DNA from 3 places in the Paenibacillus sp. S02 genome. Region 1 is predicted to be linked to each of the others. Evidence: riboswitches for the same ligand, from Rfam matches in the RefSeq annotation. Region 1 holds a riboswitch; each other region holds the start of a gene.
The links. Region 1 has a riboswitch for cyclic di-AMP ahead of KAI36_RS00140 (resuscitation-promoting factor). Riboswitches for the same ligand answer to the same signal wherever they lie in the genome.
Positions count from the first base shown of each region.

Region 1 (6,149 bases):
CTGGGGAATAAATACTGTATTCGGCACAATACAGACTAATTCAGGTTCGCTGTAATATTGGACCGCAATGCTCAGGCTACCGTAATCCTTCGTACCAGGAGACGCAGCCATGCGCTCAGCCACTTCTTTTTGGATCATAACAACGATATTCTCCAAAGGGAGCTTGTCCTCCAGCAGCCTCATCAGAATCGGTGTAGTAACGTAGTACGGTAGATTAGCCACGACACTTACTTTGCTCACTTCTGCAAAATCGGCTGCGAACACCTCGCGCAAATCCAGCTTCAACACGTCTCCATGACGTACCTTCACATGCTCGTAAGGGGCCAACACTTCCTCGAGAATTGGCAGTAGCCGCTGGTCAATCTCGACAGCGGTAACTGCCTTGGCCGATTGTGCCAGCTTCTCGGTCAAAGCACCAATCCCAGGACCGATCTCAAGTGCGCCCTTCGTCTCATCCAATCCGGCAGCATTTACAATCTTATTGAGAATATTCTGATCAATCAGGAAATTTTGTCCCAAACTCTTTTTGAACGAAAAACCGTGCCGTTGAATAATGTCCTTCGTACGCCGCGGTGTTGCTATATCTTGAATCCCTGTCATACGGATATCACAATCCTTCACTTTCAATTTGTGCCAGCGCCCCGGCAAATTCCTCGCGGCTGATCTGAAATACAGAGAGCCGTTTATGTAGCTGCTTTCCGTTACAATAACCAATACCCAGCACATTCCCTAAGGCCATACGGCGTGCAGCAGCATTGGGGTGGGTGATGAGTCCAGCATCAATCAGGTCCGCCCACTCAATCAGCGGGTCGGCACCTTCCACTGTCGTATGGACCCGTGCAAGAGCGTGTCTGATCGCTTCCGGTGAGGCATTCTCCACGCCAATATCTCCTTTGCGCGTTGCTTCTGCCTCGGGTATAAAGGCCTGCTTGCAGCCAGGTACCTTGGAAGCGATAATCTTACGGATGCGCTCCCCTGCATGATCGGGATCGGTTAAAATGATGACCCCCCGCCGCTCCTGCGCCAATGCAATTTTACGCAGCGTCATTTTATTAATGGCTGAGCCGCCAGTTTCTATCGTATCCGCTTCAACAGCGCGGCGAATGGCCACCGTATCATCCCGGCCCTCTACCACGATCACTTCCTTGATCATTTGCGTTTCCCTCCACTGCTACACAGCAAGCTATATTTATCTTTCCCTGCTTTTGAAAACAAAATAAGAAGAGGATATCCTCTTCTTAGCATGGCATAACTATGTTGTTAATACTATCGCATTGCCCTCAACATACACAACCTGTTTTAGTTGATTTCTGGCTTTACGGGTCCGATAACATATACGGTTTTACCGTGCTTACGACCAAATTGGTTGGCTCGGCTTAAACTCTCATAATACACATCGATTTTGTGGCCTTTAATCGCGCCACCGGTATCCTCCGCACGGCGGAAGCCCACCCCTTCGATATACACCCACCAGCCGATTGGGATTACACTCGGATCGACAGCGATGGTGCGTCCTTCCGTGACACGCGTGCCGGATGCAGTACGTGTACCGATCCCTGGCTCCTGTGAGGAATACGCCGTCATGGAGACGTTTTGTAAAACTTTGCTATATTTAAAATTGACGCCTGCTTTACGGACAGCACTGCCCGAACTAACCGTTGTTGCCTTAACCGCATCATTGGGACCGACGGAAGCAGCAAGAACGACCGGTTTTTTCTTCGTTCCTACAGCAATGACCTTATCCACACGGTTCTGTGCAACTTCCTTGTTAACCAGCTGTTTGGATACCAACTTTCCATCATGGTATACCTTTTGAACGTGCTGGACTACCACACCCGATTTGCCGCTTTGAATGACCCGATTATCGCCTTTATAAAGACTCGGATCGGCCGTTTTGATGACCTGATAAGGCACCTGTTTTTTCTGTTCGACCTGCTGTTTCTTCACACGGACGATTTTTATGTCCATGTTAGACGAAACAGAGGCGTCCAACGCAGGATAAACTTTATCCGTTGACGATAATTTATAGCCCGAGGTACGAATGGCACCTTCTACTGTATTTTCTGTTGTGTACAGCTTTTTCGTCTCATTGCCTGAAGATACTTTAACTTGATTGGCACGTTTAATGACTACGCGATCCCCATCCTGTACTGCTCCATTTAGCGGCATGGAAACTGTATCATGCGGCTGAAGTGAAATGGAATGCTCGCTCAGCAAATCTTGAAGCTTGGATTCCCGGGTTTCTACCGCAGATGCCTTGCCATCGATGACAAAAAAGACTTGTTTTTTAGATTGCGTGTACATCAGAATTGAAATCATAATCGTTAGCGCGATTAGAAAAATAGCAACCAAGGCAGCCTGGCGCACATTCTCTTGCTTCCAACGTAATACGTAAGACATGCTGGATGAGCGTGACTCATGGGTCTCCTCTTTTTGGAAAATGCCCATTTCCTCCGTCCTCCTTACATAGCCCGCCGTCTGGAGTAAGACATAGTTGAGATTTGACGTGACTATAACAGATTTTCTACAAGACAAGCCCAAACTGCGACTGTCCTGCACCATGTACCCGTCTTCGCGGCATGCTGTCCTCCCCTGTTTAACCACAGTATGATGACAGATTTTCTTTTATTCACAACAAAAAAAGCCAGAGAAAGAGACTAGAGAGCTCTTTCGTGGCTTCCGGCATGTGTGAATATGCGGGAAAACTCATGCACGAGATGGCTTCTCTCTTGTTACGCTTACGGGGTTAGCTGTCGGGTTCGGACGTAGAGAGTCGCCCTAGCTTGGGTCAACCGCTCATGGCGGTCGCCTTCACATTCACCCCGAAGACCCAGAAAGAAATCGAAATACGGCTCCTCCACCTATTCAATCCCATCCGGGAAAAGAATTTCGGTCGAGCCGGCTGGCGGAAGAGACGTTCCCTTCTTGCACATACGCCGGACGTAATGTAAGCCATATCGGTTCCCCCGTTCCCTGTAAAAGGGACTCAGCGAGACTGGTTCATGAAATGACTTGTTGATGTTTACATTCAAACAACAATTCACTGAAAAGATGATATCCTGTTTCTATGCATGTTGTAAAGCAGGTTTCAAGTACATTTTTCAAAATATTCGGTTAAAATATTGTAATATTCTCGAGTTTCCTGCAACAAATTCATGATTAGCTTCGTCTATCTCTTTATTTTAATCGATTTCTTCACTTTTTCATTGAATGTCAAATCGTTCCAAGGCATTTTGGGTCGTTATTGACACTAATTCCTCCACTGTAATTCCCTTGATTTGGGCTGCAGCCTCTGCTACCAGTCTCACATGTGCGGACTCATTTCGCTTCCCGCGGAACGGATGCGGCGTCAGGTAGGGAGCGTCCGTTTCAATGAGTAGACGATCCAGCGGCACCTGTGCGAGCACCTCTTTTGGCTGCTTGGCATTTTTGAACGTTATTGGACCACCGAAGGAAAGGTGAAATCCCATATCCAGCACCATTTTGGCTGTCTCCCAGCTACCCGAAAAGGAGTGCATGACTCCGCCAATCTCACTCGCTTTTTCCTCGCGCAAAATCCTAACAATATCTTCATGCGCATCCCGGTTATGGATAACAATGGGCATTTTGAGCTCACGAGCCAGACCAATTTGATTTCGAAACACCCGATGCTGAACATCCTTCGGTGATGTATCCCAATAATAATCCAGACCGATCTCTCCGATGGCTACAACCTTCTTATGACTGCATAACGATGCAATCCATTCTAAATCGCCCTCCTGCATTGTAATAGCATCCTGAGGATGCCATCCAACTGCCGCATAAATAAAATCATACGTCTCGGCCAATTTCATGGTGGATGGAATGGTCTCACGATTAAATCCGATATTGATCATCCGTGTTACTCCTGATTCGACAGCACGTGCTATAACTTCTTCACGATCTTCGTCAAATTGTGGCGCATCCAAGTGAGTATGAGTGTCGAATAAATCCAAGGTTTACATCTCCTTTTTTTACTTACATTTCTATATAGTTGTCTATTCTTTGACAAAATAATTCCTTATTTCGGCAGGAAGCCTGTCTTTTACCGCGTTCAATTTATTCTGGGGAAAATACATATGATATTTTCCTCGGTGAATACCACTTATTGAGCGCACAATTTCCGAAACTTCGGATATTTCACTCACCTCGCCCTGACGTCCAAGCAGTAAAATCTGGTTGTCCGTCGAGCCACCCTGCCGAAACACATCATAAGGAAGATCTGTCGGAAAATCAATTTCAAAATCATATTCAGGGTGTAAACCAGCCTCTTTCAAAGCTTCTCTAATACTGTCAATGGTATCTGTATCCATATTTTCAATCTCTACATATTTATACAATCTACGGTCCATAAACCGGCTGCTCAAATCACTTAAAATCTCGTCCTTTTCTCGTTTCCACTGGCTAAATACGGTCTGGATTAATGACTCGTCGAGCATCAGATATTGCTCTACTGTAAGCTCTCCTTTCAACAAATCCGGCAGCGGGTCCAGCAAAAAACCAAACTCATATCCGTTTTTAAACAATTCCTTTGCTCGCTTGAAAATTTTACGTAAAAGGATTTCCGAGCTGCGTGTTACAGGATGAAAATAAATTTGCCAATACATCTGATAGCGTGACATTAAATAATCTTCTACTGCATGCATGCCTGATTCCTTCACAACAATTCTCCCATTATGAGGACGCAGCAGTCGTAAAATACGATCCAAATCAATCGTGCCGTAGTTGACACCTGTCGAATGAGCATCCCGCAACAAATAATCCATACGGTCGGCATCTAGCGGACTGGTTACCAAATTGACAACAATCGGCTTATCATACGTTTTGGCTATAACCGCAGCCACCTTTTGTGGAAGCTTGTCGTCGACTTGCCGTAGCACGGCGTTGATCTTCGTGTCTCCCAGTACAATGCGGCATGTCCAATCCTCATGATTCATATGAAAGGCTTCCTCAATTGAATGAGAAAATGGGCCATGCCCCACATCATGCAATAGGGCTGCACACAGAGCAACCAGCCTTTCCTCCTTCGGCCAATCTGGGAAATCTCCACGTTCAAATTGAGAAATAATACGTCTCGTAATCTCATATACGCCCAATGAATGTGAAAAACGGCTATGCTCCGCTCCATGAAACGTAAGATACGATGTGCCTAACTGCCGTATGCGCCGTAAACGTTGGAACTCCGGCGTGTTGATCAACCGCCATATCACAGTATCCTGAACATGGATGTAATTATGTACCGGGTCTTTAAAAACTTTTTCTTCACTGAGTGGCTGGTGCAAGATATCAGCTCCTTTAATATTCGGAATAATGGATTAAAATACAATAAAATCCTAAATGATTCCCCTCATTCGACATTCTTTGTCGTAATATGTCGAATTATAGTTTTTCGACATTTCCAAATCGACAAACTGAATAAATCATCAATAAGATAAGGCAATACACATGAGTAAAGCTCTTTAATCTAAATACTTTTGCATAATCAGACTGTTACTACATTTTTAAGGTTGACTGTTTTGGGAATCGTTGGTATAGTAAATATCAGAAAAGAGAAAATTTTGTCGAATCATGACACTTATATTATTTTAAACGGCGAGAGGAGCCTGATTTATTATGATGAAATCCACTGGTATTGTAAGAAAAGTTGACGAGCTCGGACGTGTTGTTATTCCAATCGAATTGCGCCGTACCCTGGGAATCGGAGAGAAAGACGCTTTGGAAATTTATGTTGATGGCGAACGCATCATGCTTAAAAAATACGAGCCAGCTTGTATCTTCTGCGGCAATGCTGAGAACGTAATTTACTTCAAAGGAAAAATTGTTTGCCAAGATTGCATTTCTGAAATCCCAACACCTGTGACAAACTGAGAATTTTAGTATATAATAGACTTATCAGATATTGTTAATTCTAACCTTTTTCATATATACTCCTTGTTGCCTTCCACGGTTTGAACCCAACCGTTGGAAGGCCCTTTTTTGTTTAGACAGATATTCACAAGAGTGCGTTGTAAACATCTCTCTTGGAGATTGAACGATCTGTGGCTGTACGCTTCATTGCATCCTTGCGTGTAAGTCCCTCTGCCTCGTAATGTGCAACGTGGGACTCCAAAGATAAGGACTGCCACCACGCC
Region 1 covers NZ_CP073682.1:26,891-33,039, reverse strand. Annotated here, with positions in the region: gene rsmA (16S rRNA (adenine(1518)-N(6)/adenine(1519)-N(6))-dimethyltransferase RsmA) at 1-600, opposite strand, end outside; gene rnmV (ribonuclease M5) at 608-1,153, opposite strand; gene KAI36_RS00140 (resuscitation-promoting factor) at 1,300-2,448, opposite strand; cyclic di-AMP (ydaO/yuaA leader) riboswitch at 2,720-3,002, opposite strand; gene KAI36_RS00135 (TatD family hydrolase) at 3,204-3,974, opposite strand; gene KAI36_RS00130 (HD domain-containing protein) at 4,017-5,300, opposite strand; gene KAI36_RS00125 (AbrB/MazE/SpoVT family DNA-binding domain-containing protein) at 5,632-5,886, shown strand; gene rsmI (16S rRNA (cytidine(1402)-2'-O)-methyltransferase) at 6,011-6,149, opposite strand, start outside.

Region 2 (6,149 bases), 1.5 Mb from region 1:
ACTTTTGATAGCCATGCCGTCAACGGTTGTAAATTGAGGATACAAATCATCCAGCATGTAATGTTCCAGGTCTTGTAGACTGTTCAAATGTCCGTTACGAAATAGTTTCTCCAGTCCGTTAAAACGGGTGAAGCCACCAACAGGTAGGGAAGGGTCCAACAATAATGCATAGTTCAGCAAGCGGTTGCCTTTATGCAGGGTGGTTCGCCTCCTCGAAGTGAATCCTTATGTTATGTTATTTTACTCTTTACTTGGGGAAAACGAAACATATTCGAAATGTATGTAATATATATTTACATTTAAATAGCTTTTGTGTCAAATTAAATATTCTTATCGCTCATATATGTTAGTTAAAATAACATATAAAATAATTATTATATTTTTGTTTACAAATAGTTGATGAGAGAGTATAATAAATCTGTTGCCTCATTACATTATGATTTGCGGTCGTGGTGGAATGGCAGACACGCTATCTTGAGGGGGTAGTGGGCGTACGCCCGTGGAGGTTCGAGTCCTCTCGACCGCATTATATGCAAGACTCAGTTAAAAAAGCATCCTGACACGGTTTACGTGAAGGGATGCTTTTTTTGTTAAGCATTTTTCGTTATATCCTTTAGCCACAGAAGCAACGGTAGACAATAGGTCGTTTATTAACTGTGATAAATAAGGATGTCAGTTTTGCTGCAAAAGCTTCTCTATATCTCCCGCCAGCTTATCTGGAGTGGTTTGCGGTGCATAGCGCTTAAATACGTTACCTTCTCGTGTAATTAAGAATTTAGTAAAATTCCATTTGATCGCTTTGGATCCTAATACCCCCGGAGCAGTTTGGGTCAGGTAGCGAAATAAGGGGTGCGCTTGATCGCCATTGACATCTGTCTTGGCGAACATCGGAAAGGTAACACCATAATTGATCTGGCAAAACTCAGAAATCTCCTCGCTGGAACCTGGCTCTTGTTTGGCAAACTGGTTGCTGGGAAATCCCAAAATTTCGAGCCCCTGTTCATGGTACTGATCATATAGCTCTTGTAGCGCTTTGTATTGGGGGGTTAATCCACATTTGCTGGCAGTGTTCACGATAAGCAGAACGTTCCCTTCATATGTGGATAACGGAATTTGTTTCCCTTGCAGGGTTTGCGCAGCATATTCATAAACGGTCATAGTATCTCTCCTTATTCAATATTCAGCAATTAAATTGTAAGCAATTAAAAGCGAGGTTGCAAGTCTGGAAAAGCTGTATCAAGCCTTTAGCCGCTGTAAAATCGTATTTTGTTCAAAACAGTAAATCGCACCGCAAATGGAGCGAATTAAGGTGTTTCTTCTTATAAAAGCGGGTTCAATCGGTGTTTAGCTGGTACATATAGCGTATTTTCTTCTCTTTTTACAAAAAAAGACCAAAAACGCTCTACCCTACGCCAATATTGACATGCTTGTCATTTTCGAAAAGGGATGAAAAACAGAGATTGAAGGAGCTGTGAGAAGCATAGTTGCGTTGTAAGCGCTATTATTAATCTTCTATGCTCTAAAGGCCGATTTATAACCCCGCAGTTGAGCTTTACAGTCTTCCATGCGCGGGTGTATGATTCAAGACGTAATTTCAAATTAACTTGAATGAAGCAACAACGAAATGTCTATAGCGCTGAATTTTGCAGTTGCAAAAGCGGGGGAACCAATCGAGACTGTACGGCTTCGGAAGCCGTGTGTCTCATGGGGTGAATTTTCCGGTCAAGTGCCAGAAATAGGGCGACTCTCACGTCCGAATCCGACAGCTAACCTCGTAAGCGTACAGGGAGAGGCAACAAACCGCCGTGTGCAGCCATGGTTTATTTTATCATGGATATGTAAGAAGCCGGAGGAAAGCCTTTTTCCTTCGGCTTCTTTTTGTTGTCTTTTTATACCGGGAGAGGAGCTACTGATGGAAGGTCGGTTAATTATTGTCACTGCACCGAATGAAGCGGGCAGAAGTTTTGTGAAATTGCTTATTTTCAAAAAATTGGCGTTTGCAGTTCTCACGAATAGCGCCCAGGAGGAACGACAGCTCAAAAAAATGGGTGTGGAGCACATTGTCCGCATCAATACCATGCAAGCAGGAAAATGGAATTTTCCAAAAAAAGAAATTGGTAGTGTGTATTTGTTCGAGAACAGCTTGAATCTGACTTGCCGTTTCCTGCAAATATGTCGGCCGCTAACATCGGAATCGATCTATGTTATTACGCACGGCTGTAATCCACAAGGAATTTATCGGGGATTGGGAGCGGACCATGTGATCTACACATTGAACGGAGAGGTGGGTTTTCTGCTGAACGGATAAGCACTTATAACATAGTTGTTTTATGATTTTATGATCAAATAAGATGGCGATCTGAGGACCGATACGGAGGGTATAAACATGATGGATATATACATGCTGCTCGTCATGGCTGTGAGTTATGGAGTGATACTGCTGTTTGTACGCTGGTGTGATGCGCAGACCTCTAAAGGAGGACGAAGAGGATGATCGTTATACTTGGGCTTACGGCTATTGTGTTTATGTATTTAATCTACGCACTCCTGAACCCTGAAAAGTTCTAGTCAGCTATAGGGGATAGAGCGGGCGGGAACAACAGATCTGAATATTAAGCATCATAGGTAGCAGGCTTTCGCAAACGTGTGCACACGTTTGGTGCTCTGAAGCAGGTCTGTTGTTCCAAACGCAGGAGCATTTTGAAGGAGGAATAAAGGATGGAGCTGCTTCAAATTGGAATTGTGATCGTCATATTGCTGCTCTTGGTAAAGCCAGTGGGCACCTATATGTATCATGTATTCTCGAATGAACCTAATCGGACGGATCGGATTTTTGGCGGAACAGAAAAGCTAATTTATAAGGTAGTAGGATTGAAGAAGCTGGAGAGCATGCGTTGGACTACGTATGTTATGAGTTTCATTGCAACGAATGTCGTGCTTGTGGCGATCAGCTACTTGCTGTTGCGTTTACAGGGAATGCTTCCCGGTAATCCGGCTGGAAACAGTAATATGGAAGCATCACTAGCTTTTAATACGGTAATCAGCTTTATGACGAATACGAATCTCCAACATTATAGCGGAGAAAGCGGGCTTACGTATCTGACACAGATGGCGTTCGTCACGATGATGATGTTCACTTCGGCTGCTTCCGGTTTTGCGGTTGCTGCGGCTTTTATGAGAGGATTGACGCGGCGCGGTGAAGGGATGGGCAATTTTTTTCAAGATTTTATTAAAGCCATTATAAGAATTTTCCTGCCGCTGGCCTTTGCGCTTACGCTGGTGCTGGTTGGATTGAAGGTACCACAGACGCTACAGCCTACGGCGGATCTTACGACACTGAGCGGAACACAGCAGCAAATTTCTATGGGACCCATTGCTTCTCTGGAGTCCATCAAGCATTTGGGGACGAATGGAGGCGGTTATGCGGGAGCTAACTCTGCGCATCCTTTTGAAAATCCAAGTCCTTGGACGAACGTGCTGGAAATTTTGGCAATGTGGGTAATGCCGGCTTCGTTGCCGTATACCTTTGGATTGTTTGCCCGTAATCGTAAGCAGGGCTGGATTATTTTTGGCTCCATGATGGTATTGTTTCTTATTTTTCTATCCATTACGTACGTGTCTGAAAAGACAGGTAATCCGTTAATCCAGACACTGGGTGTGGATGCTTCTCAAGGAAGCATGGAAGGGAAAGAGGTTCGTTTCGGCATTGGACAATCGGCTTTATTCACTGCGGTCACAACAGCAGCAACGACGGGTTCGGTCAATAATATGCATGATACACTAACCCCGCTGGGTGGCATGGCTGCTTTGGGAGAAATGATGCTAAACGTCATTTTTGGCGGCAAGGGTGTCGGGCTGATGAATATGCTGATGTATGCGATTCTGGGTGTGTTTATATGCGGACTGATGGTCGGGAGAACTCCAGAATTTATGGGAAGGAAAATTGAAGGCAAGGAAATGAAGCTGATCGCGATTGCCATTTTGGTACATCCGTTTCTCATTCTCGCCCCAACTGCGCTTGCATTTATGAGTCATTGGGGATACGACGCGATCACTAACCCTGGCTATCACGGGTTGACTCAGGTGCTCTATGAATATGCGTCATCTGCTGCAAATAACGGTTCGGGATTTGAAGGTCTTTCGGATAACAACGTATTCTGGAACATGACAACGGGGATGGTTATGTTCTTCGGACGATATGTATCTATGATTGCATTGTTGGCTGTGGCGGCTTCGTTGAATGCCAAAGCACCGACTCCGGTGACGACGGGGACACTGCGCACGGACAACAAGTTATTTGGAGCCATTCTGATCGGGGTCGTGCTGCTGATTGGTGCGTTGACCTTTTTACCCGTCATCGTATTGGGACCTGTTGCTGAATTTTTGACCATGTGAAGAAGAAAATGAGAATGGATGAACGGGGTGTTTGATCATGAAGGAACAACGCAAACACATGCTGGACAGAAGCATTTTGAAGCATGCGATCAAGGATAGCTTTATAAAATTAAATCCGATGATTATGATGAAAAATCCTGTCATGTTCGTCGTGGAGATCGGTACATTGGTTGTGCTGCTAATGTTACTGCTTCCCGGTTATTTTGGAACTGGCAAGGAAATGGGCTTTAACCTGGCCGTGTTTGTTATTCTGTTGTTTACGTTGCTTTTTGCTAATTTTGCCGAAGCGCTCGCGGAGGGGCGGGGTAAGGCACAAGCTGCCTCTTTAAAAAAATCCAAGCAGGATACGCAAGCTAACAAGCTCATCGGAAATGACATTCAGGTGGTTAGCTCAACCGAATTGCGTAAGGGGGACGTGGTTATTGTCTCTCAGGGCGAAATGATTCCAAGCGATGGTGAGGTTATTGAAGGTCTGGCTTCGGTGGATGAATCTGCAATTACGGGAGAATCGGCTCCGGTCATCAAGGAATCGGGTGGTGACTTTTGCTCGGTAACCGGCGGGACGCGAGTGGTCAGTGACCGGATTAAGGTGCGGATTACGACAGAGCCGGGCGAGACATTTATTGATAAAATGATTTCGCTCGTCGAAGGCGCACAGCGGCAAAAAACGCCGAATGAGATTGCGCTGAACACTTTGCTGATTAGCTTGACGATTATTTTTCTAATTGTAGTGGTTACGCTAGCGCCGATTGCCCGTCATTTTAATATTGATTTGCCTGTTCCTGTGCTGATTTCGTTGCTAGTCTGTCTGATTCCAACCACGATTGGAGGACTGCTGTCAGCCATCGGGATTGCCGGTATGGACCGGGTCACCCAGTTTAACGTGCTGGCCATGTCAGGCAAGGCGGTAGAAGCTTCTGGGGATATCAACACGATGATTCTGGATAAAACAGGTACAATCACCTTCGGGAACCGAATGGCGAGTGAATTCGTGCCTGTAGAGGGCGTGGAGAAGGCAGAGTTAGTGAAGTGGGCAGCGATTAGCTCTATGAAGGATGAGACGCCAGAGGGTCGCTCGGTTCTCGAATTGATGCGCAAACAGGAGCATACGTTGGATGCATCCTTGGCAGCAGGTGGAACCTTTATCGAATTCAAGGCGGAGACCCGGATGAGTGGTCTGGATCTGGCCGATGGACGAAAGGTACGCAAGGGCGCGGTGGATTCTGTTCGGCAATGGATCGTATCGCAAAACGGCAGTGTTCCAGCCGATCTGGAGGGAAAAGCGAATCAGGTAGCCTCTGAAGGAGGTACACCGCTGGCAGTCGCGCTAGATGATCAGATATACGGCATTATTTATTTGAAGGATACAGTGAAGCCAGGCATGAAGGAACGGTTTGATCAGCTCCGGGAAATGGGTATCCGTACGATCATGTGTACCGGAGATAATCCGTTGACAGCAGCTACAATTGCACGAGAAGCGGGAGTGGACGACTTTGTAGCTGAGAGCAAGCCGGAGGACAAAATCGCGGTTATCCGACGTGAGCAGGAACAGGGTAAGCTGGTTGCTATGACCGGAGACGGCACGAATGATGCACCTGCGCTGGCGCAAGCGGATGTCGGTCTTGCCATGAATAGCGGCACAGTCGCGGCCAAAGAAGCGGCTAATATGGTGGACTTGGATTCCGATCCGTCCAAAATTATTGAGGTGGTCGCGATCGGCAAGCAGCTGCTTATGACGCGCGGAGCATTGACAA
Region 2 covers NZ_CP073682.1:1,505,499-1,511,647, forward strand. Annotated here, with positions in the region: gene KAI36_RS06585 (urease accessory protein UreF) at 1-180, opposite strand, end outside; tRNA gene KAI36_RS06590 (tRNA-Leu) at 444-526, shown strand; gene KAI36_RS06595 (glutathione peroxidase) at 673-1,158, opposite strand; cyclic di-AMP (ydaO/yuaA leader) riboswitch at 1,625-1,797, shown strand; gene KAI36_RS06600 (hypothetical protein) at 1,913-2,308, shown strand; gene KAI36_RS27660 (potassium-transporting ATPase subunit F) at 2,491-2,568, shown strand; gene kdpA (potassium-transporting ATPase subunit KdpA) at 2,719-4,395, shown strand; gene kdpB (potassium-transporting ATPase subunit KdpB) at 4,433-6,149, shown strand, end outside.
Region 2: another riboswitch for cyclic di-AMP. It lies ahead of KAI36_RS06600 (hypothetical protein); the one in region 1 lies ahead of KAI36_RS00140 (resuscitation-promoting factor).

Region 3 (6,149 bases), 1.3 Mb from region 1:
AGAGTATGCTTACACTCGGCGCAAGCCTCACGACACTCCAAACGACGCTGCCTACCCTCGTCGAAGCTTTCATGAGCAAGCATCCTCAAACCGAGCTGAAGCTGCTCACCGGTAAAACCCATGAAATCGTCGCCTTTGTACGTGATAAAAAAGCAGACGCCGGTATTGTCGGGTCTGCCATTCATGAAGCCGGACTGCGTTGCATTCCGCTATTTGATGATCATTTGGAGCTTGTTGTTCCCATTGGACATGAATTAACCGTCAAGACAGAAACGGCCTCGATGAAAGAACTACAAGGATTGCCGATGATTATATTCTCCAAAGGAACCTGGTACCGCAGTCTGACGGATGACTTGTTCCAGCGCAGCGGCATCATGCCGGATATCCGCATGGAAATCGACTCCTTCGAGGCAATTGTACGCCTGCTTCCAACCTGTAAGGCTTCTGCCTTGCTACCCAAATCCTATTTGCGCAGCGAACTGCTGCGGGATAATGGACTCACTGCATTGTACTTGCCCGATTTGAAGGAGACACGCCGAACGACCTCCCTCATTTACTCGGAGACGACCGATCTCGGTCCGACAGCACGACGCTGGATTAGCGAGACACGTGCGTCGTTTGCAGGCTACCGTATGGTGTAGAGGGTTAACCCTCTTCATTAACATTAACAACCTCATCCTCAAAGCGACCGATATTGTCATTCGAGCCGATGATAACCATAATATCGTCTGCTTTTAGCCGATCCATAGCCGTCGGTGCGATCAGGATACCGTTCGCCGTATGAAGCGCTACGACACTACAACCAAAGCGAGTACGGGCATTTAGCTCTGCTAGCGTTTTGCCATTCAGACATGCAGGTACATTGAGTTCCACAATACTGTATTCTTTGGACAACTCCAAATAATCGAGCAAATTAGGCGTGACTAGCTGATGAGCTACCCGGATACCCATATCCCGTTCTGGATAAATAATCCGGTCCACACCGAGCTTCTCTAACGCACGCCCGTGCAGCACAGATATGGCTTTGGCTACGACTTTTTTCACACCCAGCTCCTTCAGCAAAATGGCGGTCAGGATGCTTACTTGAATGTCATCACCAATAGCAACAATGCCGCAATCGAAATTCCGGATGCCCAGTGATCGCAATGAGTCTTCATCAGTAGCGTCCGCCACGACAGTATGTGTCAACATCTCACTCATACTGTCCACAACATCCTCATTCCGGTCAATGCCTAGCACCTCGCACCCCATATCCACCAATTGCAAAGCCAGGCTTGAGCCAAACCGCCCCAAGCCAATAACTACAAACTGCTGCGTTTTCATATCTACTCGAAAACTCCCTTATCTGAATCAATTTCATAAATGAGGATTTTGCAAAAATCCCATAAGCGACTTCCAATGAACAAGATATAGATCGAAATGGTTTAGTTCGTCTATATCTTGCACTTCGGAGCGACTGGTATCGAATTTTGCAAAATCCTGAAATGATTAAACCAACGAAATGTATACTACATATCATGAAATGATTCATCCTATAATCATTTTGCCTTCCGGATGACGATATAATTCTTTACCCTTTTTCGGCCCCAGTGCATAAGCTAGCGTGAGTGGCCCCAGTCTACCTGCAAACATCGTCAGGGTAATCACCAGCTTGCCTATGACTGTCAAATCAGGTGTAAGCCCTATCGACAGCCCCACCGTACCAAACGCAGACACTGTCTCGAACAAGATCATCAAAAAATGATGATCTTCGGTTGCCGACAAAATCATGGTCACCCCGATCACGAACAGCAGCCCCAGCAATGTAATGGTCAAAGCCTTGTAAATTCGTCCCTGCGCAAGTCGGTACCTGAACAGCACAATATCTTCACGTCCCCGCAGCATCGAAATCACGGCTCCAATGAGCAGCGCGAATGTTGTGGTCTTAATCCCGCCTCCAGTAGAGCCAGGAGAAGCGCCGATAAACATGAGTATGATGATAAAAAACTGCGTAGCCTGCCGCAAGCCTGCAATGTCCAGTGTATTGGCACCTGCGGTACGAGGGGTAACGGACTGGAATAAAGATCCCAGCAGTTTACCACCCCAATCAAGCGAGCCAAGAGTCTTTGGATTCGTAAATTCAAATACAAAAATCACGAGCGTGCCGACTACAATCAGAGCGCCCGTCATGCTGAGTACCACCTTAGTATGCAAGGACAGTCTCTTGCGCTTGCGATATTCTGCCAGGTCCGACATCACTACAAAACCAATGCCGCCTGAAATAATCAGGAACATAGCTGTAAAATTAACAATCGGATCATATACATAACCTGTCAGGCTGCGAAAGTGCCCGAATAAGTCAAAACCAGCATTGTTAAACATGGAGATGGCATGCCAAATCCCAAAATAAATCGCCCTGCCTACAGGCATATCAAACGACCAGCGAATCGCAAATATTGCAGCACATACGCCCTCAATGACCAGCGAGTACAGCAGCACCTTACGAATCAATCCGACAATTCCTTCGACAGAGGTCTGATTCATCGCTTCCTGTAAAATGAGGCGCTCCCGTAAGGAAATCCGACGTTTGAACACCAGCGCGATCAAGGTAGCCATAGTCATAAAGCCCAGGCCGCCGATCTGAATGAGCGCAGCGATAACAACTTGACCAAAGGTTGTAAAAAAGGTCCCCGTATCCTTTACGACAAGCCCTGTAACACAGGTCGCGGAAGCGGCAGTAAACAAAGCGTCTATAAACGCAAGTGGCTTTCCTGTTGTATTGGAGATCGGCAGCATTAACAATAAACTACCTATTAGAATGATAATGGCAAAGCCCGCAACGAATATCTGCGGTGGAGAAAGCCGGAGCCAGCTTGCATTGGGATTCATCTATTCATCACTTCTCTCCTACTTGGTGAATTATGAGCATGGAGATCGCTCCGGGTGCAGATTGTTCTTCCGATTGCTGTTACCCCCGGATACTTTTGCCTTTCAATACTCAATACTTCATACCTCACTACCTAATGAAACGTTTGGTGACTTTAAGGCAGGCAGCAGCGCAGCGGTCCATTTGAATCTGGAGAAGCGGTAGCGCTCGCCTTTGAGTCTGAATTTTAACCTTATTAGGGTTTCCTAATTCAATAAAATTCAGAGTCAACAGCGATCGGAAGATCAAATGGAACGCGCAGCGACTTAACTCAGCAAACTTTTACACGCACATATACGCACAAAAAAAGACACCGGAAAACCGAGTGCCTGACTTGGTTCCTGCTCACAGCCTACGAGGTTAGCTGACGGATTCGGGCAGCACAGTATGCCCTATTTACACTTCCGATCCACCAGGATCGGCTGTAAAATTCACCCCAGTAACATGGTTCCCCCGTTTTCCCATAGAAATTCGGCTCAACTGTATATCATTACCTATGTATTTCATAGGCATTGCCTCAAGATTATAATCCTTCTCTATCCAGATCACAAAACCGATTTCGCCGAAAAAACGTGAAATTGGCTTTATTTTGCGAATGGGCATCGTTTAATCGCAGCTTATCTTATTTTATTGGAACTTTAAAGTGCTTTCACTCTATTTTCATGAATATCGCTGGTCTGTTGGCGGGAACCTGTGCAGTATGATATCTTTAATGGATGTTCTTATTTACAGATTAAGGAGGAAACTCATGAATCCTATCGGGAAACCGGTCGTGCTCACGGCCAACTTCAAAAAATTAGGCTTGCTGGGCGGGATTGGCCTGATTTGCTTTTTTATCTTTCAATTGCTTATTCCCTCGCTTAGCAATCCGAGTCCAGAATCAGTAATGAACGCAAAGGTCATCAGCAAACAAGAAGCGGTCATACACGCATTGGACTTTGCCCGCTCCGAGTTGGGCTATACTGAATCACAGCCAGAGGAGCCTGTCGTGACCTATCAGGCCGAAACAGATTTGTACGGTTATTTATCTAGAGAAAAACTGCTTCAACAGTACGACCGTACATGGAAGAAAAATTACCCTTACGAAACCTTTCGGGTCGATCTGCCTGAATCCTCAGCGAAGAGCAAACTGCAAATTCATGTGGATTTATCCACTGGGAAGGTCGTTAGCTTTAAACGGATCACCTCCAGTACCAATTACACACAGGCTGATATTTCTACGGATGAACAAGCACGTAACAGGCTTGTACGTGTGGCTGAGGACGGCATGACGCTCGAAGCCAAGGAGCAGACAGCCGCAGTATGGGTCAAGCGCTTTGGCTTTAAGCCGTCGGATTTGAAGCTCGCGACCACTGAAAAAGAAGGCGGATTAAAGTATACCGTAGACGATAAAAAAATCGGCGCCTCGGTACTTACACTGGCTTTTACTTTCGAAGACGGTGATGTTCGCTCCTTCTCTCAAAGCTTTTCGGCCCCGTCGTCCTATACCGATTATATCGAAAAGCAAACATTTTGGGCGAATTGGATGACCTATGCGGGTTATGCCCTATTTAGTTTTGTGCTGGGTGTACTTGCCATTGTGTATGCGTCACTCACCCGACGACATACTTCATTTGTACGCGGCATTGTTCTGTCAATTATATACTTCATTGCTAGTATAGCTGGGACAATGAACATGCTGCCTTTATTGCAAGCAGAAGCAGGCGGTAAGGGCATGCTTATATTTCTTATGGTGTTCCAGATTGGTGTTACCTTCTTCATGGCGGTAGCGCTCTACTTCTCCTTGGTCGGCGGTGACGGACTTATGCGTCAGGTTGGACTGAATGCATGGCCGCGTGCGAAAGAGCCAGGCTACGGGCTGTATGTGCTTCGCAGTATGTATGTTGGCTACTTGTGGGCCTTTATTTTACTCGGGGTACAATCCATCTTATTCTTTATACTGGAGCGCACATTTAATACATTCTCCACAACAGATGCCACGCAATCCCCTTACAATATGGCTTATCCATGGTTACTGCCGATTATGGCCTGGATGGCAGGTATTGGAGAAGAGACTGTCTACCGTCTGTTTGGTATTCCGATGGTCAAAAAAATAGTAAAAAACACTTTTGTTGCTTGTCTGATCACCACGCTGATTTGGGCACTGGGACATACACTTTATCCGATCTATCCGGTGATTTCTAGACCTATTGAGCTGACTTTTCTTGGTTTACTGTTCAGTTTTGTGTTCCTGCGTTACGGCTTTATTGCCGCCATGTTCAGCCACGTTATTTTTGACAGCATTCTAATGGGGCTTAGTGTGATGAGTCTGGGAGACACTGTGAATGTGAGCGCTGGTCTATTCTGGATCTTACTTCCAGCCATTGTGGGTTACATCATTTATTGGTTTAGTCCTAAAAAGCCAAATCGAATTATGTTTGAACCTATTAAAAAAGAGGAGCCGTATTCTACGACTCCTCCTCCCGAAGGGCAGCTATAATCTGACGCGCAAGCTTATCCCCAATAGAGAGAGGCCGGAATTCTTCGACGCTGGCCTCTCTTATTTTTTTGAGTGATCCAAAATGCTTAAGCAGTAACTTACGCCGTTTCTCGCCGATGCCTGGAATAGAGTCCAGCCGGGAAGTTACCATAGATTTGCCGCGTTGCTCGCGGTGGAACGTGATGGCAAAACGGTGAACCTCGTCCTGAATCCGTTGCAGCAGATAAAATTCTTCACTATTGCGTGCAAGTGTCACGGCCTCAGAGGACTCTCCCACTAATAGTTGGGAAGTTCTATGTTTGGCATCCTTCACCAGACCACACACAGGAATGAACAAACCCAGCTCATTTTGCAGTACATCGGTCGCCGCCTTAATTTGTCCACGTCCACCATCCACAACGATCAAGTCGGGACGTTCCAGATTTTCCTTAAGCACACGTTCATATCTACGCCGAATAACCTCACGCATCGTTTCATAATCATCTGGTCCCTGCACAGAACGGATCTTATATTTTCGATACTCCTTCTTGGCAGGCTTGCCATCAATAAACACGATCATGGCGGAGACTGGATCGGAACCCTGGATGTTGGAGTTATCAAATGCCTCCACCCGGTGCAAGCTATCCAGCCCAATGGCACGTCCGAGATTGCTTGCAGCTTTGGATGTCCGTTCCTCATCCCGCTCGATCAGCTTAAACTTCTCATCCAAAGCAACACGTGCATTTTCCGTCGCCATGCCTGTCATTTGCTTTTTCAGTCCACGCT
Region 3 covers NZ_CP073682.1:4,823,101-4,829,249, forward strand. Annotated here, with positions in the region: gene KAI36_RS21420 (LysR family transcriptional regulator) at 1-641, shown strand, start outside; gene KAI36_RS21425 (potassium channel family protein) at 646-1,323, opposite strand; gene KAI36_RS21430 (TrkH family potassium uptake protein) at 1,528-2,868, opposite strand; gene KAI36_RS21435 (hypothetical protein) at 2,798-3,070, shown strand; cyclic di-AMP (ydaO/yuaA leader) riboswitch at 3,240-3,392, opposite strand; gene KAI36_RS21445 (CPBP family intramembrane glutamic endopeptidase) at 3,654-5,384, shown strand; gene uvrC (excinuclease ABC subunit UvrC) at 5,353-6,149, opposite strand, start outside.
Region 3: another riboswitch for cyclic di-AMP. It lies ahead of KAI36_RS21430 (TrkH family potassium uptake protein); the one in region 1 lies ahead of KAI36_RS00140 (resuscitation-promoting factor).